Chloroflexus aurantiacus J-10-fl: one gene and its partner. The protein of the gene in region 2 interacts with the protein of the main gene of each other region in a pairwise test. Links are inferred from orthologs where the notes say so. Each region holds a gene or a part of one and is shown on either strand. Other genes may lie near its edges.

Evidence for each region.
Region 1: the proteins of pheT (region 2) and secD interact in binary tests that used the Escherichia coli proteins (3 or more experiments, as listed by UniProt). The link is inferred for Chloroflexus aurantiacus J-10-fl from one-to-one orthologs.

Annotation. Positions count from the first base shown.
Region 1 is NC_010175.1:4,069,533-4,072,670, forward strand. Bases 324-3,138 are described here. They hold secD (protein translocase subunit SecD), read right to left. Parts: upstream 2,520-3,138; coding sequence 1,128-2,519; downstream 324-1,127. Other genes in these bases: secF (protein translocase subunit SecF), read right to left, coding at 324-1,070; CAUR_RS15940 (DsbA family protein), read right to left, coding at 2,739-3,138. Also shown: more of secF, read right to left, coding at 63-323. UniProt on the Escherichia coli protein: Part of the Sec protein translocase complex. Interacts with the SecYEG preprotein conducting channel. SecDF uses the proton motive force (PMF) to complete protein translocation after the ATP-dependent function of SecA.
Region 2 is NC_010175.1:1,220,851-1,224,322, reverse strand. The notes cover bases 83-3,231. They hold pheT (phenylalanine--tRNA ligase subunit beta), read left to right. Parts: upstream 83-440; coding sequence 441-3,023; downstream 3,024-3,231. Other genes in these bases: mvk (mevalonate kinase), read left to right, coding at 3,027-3,231. In the rest of the region: CAUR_RS04615 (hypothetical protein), read right to left, coding at 1-41; more of mvk, read left to right, coding at 3,232-3,472.

The DNA of each region.
Region 1 (3,138 bases), 2.8 Mb from region 2 along the record:
GTGACAGAAAAGGGGCAGGTCGCGAACCTGCCCCGTACTGAAGGTAACTTTTATACTCTGTTCTATGCTCCTGAGCGAACCTCTACTTCATCCTGGCGGCCACGCTTAAACCAGTTGCGCCACTCGCGATGCTCCCACACCACCAGCAATTGCGCCGCGTTGAAGATCGACGAGTACGTTCCGCTGACCAACCCGATAAGCAGGATTAAGACAAAATTGCGGATGGTATCGCCGCCAAACAGCAGCAGCGCTGTCAGGGTGAAGAAGGTCGTCAACTGCGCATTGATCGACCGTGGCAGGGTTTGCACCAGACTGTGGTTCACGATGTCATCGAACGTCTCGGCGGGATGACGATTGATTAGATTTTCACGGATGCGATCAAACACCACAATCGTATCGTGTACCGAGAAGCTCAGTGTGGTGAGCAAGGCCGTCAGGAAGAGAGCATCAACCTCTAACCCGATGGTAGCTCCCAGGATAGCAGCAATGCCTAGCACGACTAACACATCGTGCAGCATCGCAATCAGGGCACAGACACCGTAACGAAAAGGATGTGGCGCCTTGCGAAACGCCCATGTCAGGTAGAGCAGAATGATCAACGAAGCCCCGAGCACGGCAATGATAGCGCTGCGCGTTGACTCGGCACTGACTGTTGGCCCAACGCTCTCTAGCCGCTCACGACTGACTGTGCCAAAAGCGTCGGTCAGGGCTTTCGTAACGGCATCGATTTCGGCATTTGGGTCAGACTCGCTCAATGGTCGTGTTCGCACCAGCGCGGCAGCTACCGGTTGGCCGTCAATCACCGTTGGGCTGAGCTGAACCTGTGCGCTCTCGAAGCCGGCCTCCGCAAAAGCCTGCGCGATCCGGTCGGTGCTTAATGTCTCAGGCGTAACATCGGGAAAGCGCAATTCCCACAATGCGCCACCGGCGAAGTCAATGCTCGGTCGTAAGCCAATTCCCGGTCGTCCCGTCGTCAGCAACGGGTGCAGGAAGAGCATATACAGGCCGGGCAAGATAATCAGCAGTGAAAAGGCAAACCACCAATAACGACGGCGGACGAGATGTTCCATACAGGCGTTACTCCAGTATTGCGCGGTGTCCGTGTGATCGACCGAATTCGTTTCCTGTTACGCGGCGGTCTGTACCGTTGGTGATGGCTCGCGGCGATCTACACCAAACCACCAGGCTCGTTCATCGCTGAACAGAGGCAGTACCAGCCGCAGGAAGGTTCGCGACACAACAAGCGCCGTAAACAGACTAACGACGATGCCAAGTCCCAGGGTCAGGGCAAAGCCCTTAATCAGGCTGACGCCGAAGCTGTTGCCAAACATAAACAGGACAATGCTGGTAATCAGCGTTGAAACACTCGAGTCCCGGATGGCTGGCCACGACTCGACAAACCCTAGTTCGAGCGCACTGCGAATGTCACGACCGCGACGGTACTCTTCGCGTAGACGGGCGAAGATCAAGACGTTGGCATCAACCGCCAATCCAATCGAAAGGATGAAACCGGCAATGCCCGGCAGAGTCAGGGTGACTGGGATCAGACGGTAAATCGCGAAGCTGATAATCGTGTAAATCAGCAGCGCCACCGTTGCAATCAATCCTGGGCCGCGGTAGAACAAGATCATGAAGATAGCGACTACTGCCAGCCCAATAATTCCTGCAGTGATACTGGCCTGTACACTCTCCTGACCGAGGGTTGCCGTCACAGTACGACTTGTCTCGACTACCAGGGGTACCGGCAGGGCACCGTATTTCAACTGATTGAAGATACGGGTTCGCTCGTCCTCGTTGCTCACTTCAATGATTCCAGAACCGTCCGTCAGCGCAGCATTAATCACCGGGCAACTCACAACTGTGTTGTCGAGCACAATACACATTGGCCGGCCAACATTCGCTGCGGTAAAGGATGCCAGCCGCTGTGCTGACTCACCCCGGAAGGCAAACGAGACGGCCGGACGACTGCCGAGGGTGCCACCCTGCGAGAAGGTCGGTTGTACGGCACTGGTGTCCAGATCGGCACCATCAGTAATGCTCTGGTAGATAGGGCCGAGGGTGGTAGGATCGGTAATGTTTCTGCTTTCGAGCAACTGAGGTGGCGGAATGGGGCTACTCGATGTCCGCACAATGGCGCCGTCGGCCAGGAATTCCCCTTGCGAGTCGATGAACTCGAGCCGGCCGGTGCCGCGCAGGGTCTCGATAGCCTGTTCGGGATTGGCTACCCCTGGCAGCTCAACAATAATGCGGTTATTTCCCGCTTGCTGAACAACCGTTTCGCCAACACCGAGACCATTAACCCGCTGCTCGATAACACGCGCCGCCGTGGCAATCTCGTCGGCAGTGGCATCGGGATCGGCTGAGCGCAACAGCACCTGAATCCCACCCTGTAAGTCAAGCCCAAGCCGCACACTGACATCGCGGCCCAGGAAGGTGTTGTTGGGTGCGAAATTAATCGCCAGTGCCAGACCAGTCGCAATGATCGTGATGATAAGCGCTAGAATGTTACGGTTCTGCACGGTTGCGTGCTCCTCACTCGTATCGAAAAAGCCGGCCCATTATAGGCCGACAGCGACAGCGCGTCAAGATAATCCCGGCAAAGAATGACAAAGTTATCTCTGTACAGCACTCGCACAGGTATGAGATAACTTCTCTCTGCTCTGCCTGAAGATCGTCGCCACATTCCTGACAGCGGGATCTCACAGACTCTTCACCTCTGTCAGGAAGTGGCGTGTTGTTTATCGTCCCGCCGCTCGTAACGCTGCGTCGATAGCGGTAAACAGGCGACCCGAGTCGACAATCTGACCATTGACGCTGAATGACGGCGTCGCCTGCACACCGAGGGCTGCGGCCTCTTGGGCGGCGGCCAGAATTGCTTCGCGGTGCGTGCCGGCCTGCATACAGGCGTCAAATGCCGCCCGGTCGATACCGATACGTCCTGCGTAGCCACTAAACACATTCAGCGGCGAGCTTAGCTGGGCCCACAGGCTCTGGTTGGCAAAAAGCTGATCGTGCATTTCCCAATACTTACCCTGATCGCCGGCACAGCGGGCGGCTTCGGCGGCGGCAACGGCGTTGGGGTGAATATTGGTGAGCGGAAGTTCGTGATAGATAAACTGTACCCGACCGGTATTGATG
Region 2 (3,472 bases):
ACCTGGGGTAGAGGGTTTTGATTCGGTTCAGGTTGGGTCATGGTCTTCTCGTCTAATCTGCGCGGACACACGCGGTATTGTATCATGCGTAGCAGTCTGATCCACACGTTGAGATGATATGATGGGTTCGTAAGATTGCAGATAGTGTCGTGTGGTTTGAAGCGCAGAAATCGTACTCTTCACATGTACGCTGCCAGGTGCATTACATTCGCCACTTTGCCTGATTTCCCATCAATCTACCGCAAGGCTTTGTGCATAGCGAGGCTGGAGCAGGTTTCCAATCCCTGCCATCGGTAGATAATCGACGCAATAGGTGGCTACACGGTGCGTTGTGTCTGAACAGGGTGATGGAACCCTATCGCTTTCCCGGTGCTCACTCTTGACAGTCCGCAGGGCCATGGCTACAATCGCAGCAGCCAGATTGCTACACCGAGGAGCATATGAGAGTTCCACTGTCGTGGTTGCGAGAATTTGTAACAATTGATCTGCCGGTCGAGGAACTGGCCCGCCGCCTGACCTTTGGCGGTATGGAGGTCGCTCAGATTCATCGTATCGGCGTTGAAGGTGCCCCTTTGCCCTGGGATCCCGAACTGATCGTGGTGGCAAACGTCCTGGAGGTTCGTTCGCATCCGAACGCAGATCGCCTGGTGCTGGCCGACGTTGATTACGGTGCCGCGCAGCCCCATACGGTGGTGACCGGTGCCCCCAATCTGTTTCAGTACCGTGATCAAGGGCGTTTAACTCATCCGCTCAAGGCGGTATTCGCTCGCGAAGGTGCGCAGTTGTACGATGGTCACGCTGAAGGGTGGGTGATTACAAAACTCAAGGGCCGCCCGGTACGTGGCGTGATGAGCGATGCCATGCTCTGTTCCGAGAAAGAGCTGGGGTTGAGTGAGGATCACGAAGGTATTTTGATTTTGCCCGATGACGCACCGGTCGGAATGCCGTTACGCGATTATTTAGGCGAAGTAGTGCTTGAAATTGATCTCACGCCTAATTTCGCTCGTTGTCTCTCTATTGTTGGTGTGGCCCGCGAAGTTGCCGCCCTCACCGGTGCACCACTGCATATCCCCGAACCACAGGTTGAGGCAACCGGCCCTTCGCTGATTGGGCGGGCCGCAGTGACTGTGCTTACCCCCGATCTCTGTCCGCGCTTTATGGTCGGGCTGGCAGAAGGCGTCAAGATCGGTCCGTCACCCTTCTGGATGCAGCGCCGGCTGATCAATGCCGGGATGCGCCCGATTAACAATATTGTTGACATTTCCAACTATGTGATGCTGGAGTGGGGCCAACCAACCCACGCCTTCGACGCCGACCGGGTTGCCAATCGTCATTTGATTGTGCGGCTGGCCCAGCCTGGCGAACGCCTGACCACGCTCGATAACCGTGACCGTGATTTAACCCCTGGTGATGAGAGTGGCTTAACCCATCCGCCCCTGCTGGTTTGCGATGAGACCGGGCCGCTGGCGGTGGCGGGTGTGATGGGTGGTGCAAGTTCAGAGGTAAGCGAGGCAACAACGAATGTCTTGCTGGAAGCGGCGATCTGGGAACCGGTACAGATCCGACGTACCGCCCGTGGCCTGAAGCTGCCTAGTGAGGCATCACGCCGCTTTGAACGCGGGGTAGATTACGAGTTGCCCCCTATCGCGCTGCGTCGCTGTCTCGAACTGATGCGTCTCTACGCCGGTGCCACCATTGCCGCCGATTTCATCGATGTCTACTCGCGTCCGTGGCAGTCGGTGACGATTGATTTACCTCCGTCCGAAGTGCGTCGGCTCCTCGGCATTCACCTCGATAGCCATACCATTGCCGACATGCTCAGCCGTCTTGGCTTTGAGTGTACGGTGGTGGGAAGTGCAACGGTCGGTGATTTTGCCATGCTGGCGGTTGAACCGACAGTGCGCGTGAAGGTGCCTTCATTTCGACAAGATGTGACCATGACGGCTGACCTGTGCGAGGAGATTGCTCGCATCTACGGTTATGACCGCATCCCAGATACCCGACTGGCCGACGAGCTGCCGCCACCGGCGACCCAGCGCGCTATCGAGCTTGAGGAGCAGGTTCGTGATCTGATGGCCGGCGCCGGTCTGACCGAATTGATCACCTATTCGCTGATCGATATGGAGCTGGTTGCCAGGGTCCACCCATCTGAAGCGATAGCTGATCGCTACCTCAAGCTGAGCAATCCCAGCACACCAGAGCATGTCTACCTGCGCCGCTCGCTGCTGCCTTCAATTGCCGCAGCGCTGGCGATGAACCTCCGTGAACGCGAACGCTCGACAGTCTTCGAGATCGGGCGGGTGTATCTCCCACTTGCCCAACCAGGACAGGATGATCGCTGGCTACCCGACGAACCCCGGCGTCTGGCAATCGCTCTCGCCGGTCCTCGCCAGCCAGAGAGCTGGTTGAGCACCGACCGCGACTGGCTCGATTTCTACGATGTCAAAGGGATTGTCGAGCTGCTTGGTGAACGCCTGGGGCTGTCCGACCGGCTGAGCTTTGTGCCGCTCACCGACGACGAGCGCTTCCACCCCGGTCGGTCAGCGACGCTTGTGCTCACCACGCAACGTGACGGGCGTGGACGGGCGGTTGAGCAGCAGGTCGTTGGTGTGCTTGGCGAAGCCCATCCACAGGTACGTGCCCGGCTTGAGGTGACGGTACCGCGCATCGTGCTGGCCGAGATTGATCTGGAAACCCTGTTCGTCCATGCCGGACAGGCGGTCTACCGGCCAATTTCGCGCTTCCCGGCCAGTACGCAGGACCTCTCCATTGTTGCCGACGAAACGGTGACTGAAGCCCAGATTCGGAGCGTCATTCAGCGTAGTGCCGGCGAATACCTGGAGAGCCTGGTCCTCTTCGACCGGTATAGTGGGCCACAAGTTGGTGAAGGCAAGCGGAGTCTTACCTATCACCTGACTTTCCGGGCTCCCGACCGCACCCTTCTCGACGAGACACTGGCGAAGATTCGCAAGAAGATCATTTCCAGTCTCGAACGGGAACTGGGTGCTACAATCCGCAGCTAAGCGATGGCAACGGCACCGGCGAAACTCATCCTCTGTGGCGAGCACGCCGTCGTCTACGGTCGTCCGGCGATTGCTCTGCCACTGGCCGATATTCGCGCCACGGCTACCGTAGCGCCATCTCCTGCCGGGAGTGGGCCGATGATCCATGCCCCTGATCTCGGTGGCAGGTGGCGCGTGGCCGAACAGCCGACCGATCCACTCAGCAGGCTGGTCACCACTGTCGTCGAACGTTTCGGGCTGCCGGCTGATGTCGAGATCACAATTCGCTCTGCCATCCCAATTGCCAGTGGGATGGGCAGTGGCGCCGCAATTGCCACGGCAATTGTGCGAGAGCTGTTGGCCTACGGCGGTCAAACTCTGCCACCGGCAGAGATTTCTGCCATCGTCTACGAGAGTGAACGTGCGTATCACGGCACACCGAGCGGCATTGACAATACCGTTGTTGCGTT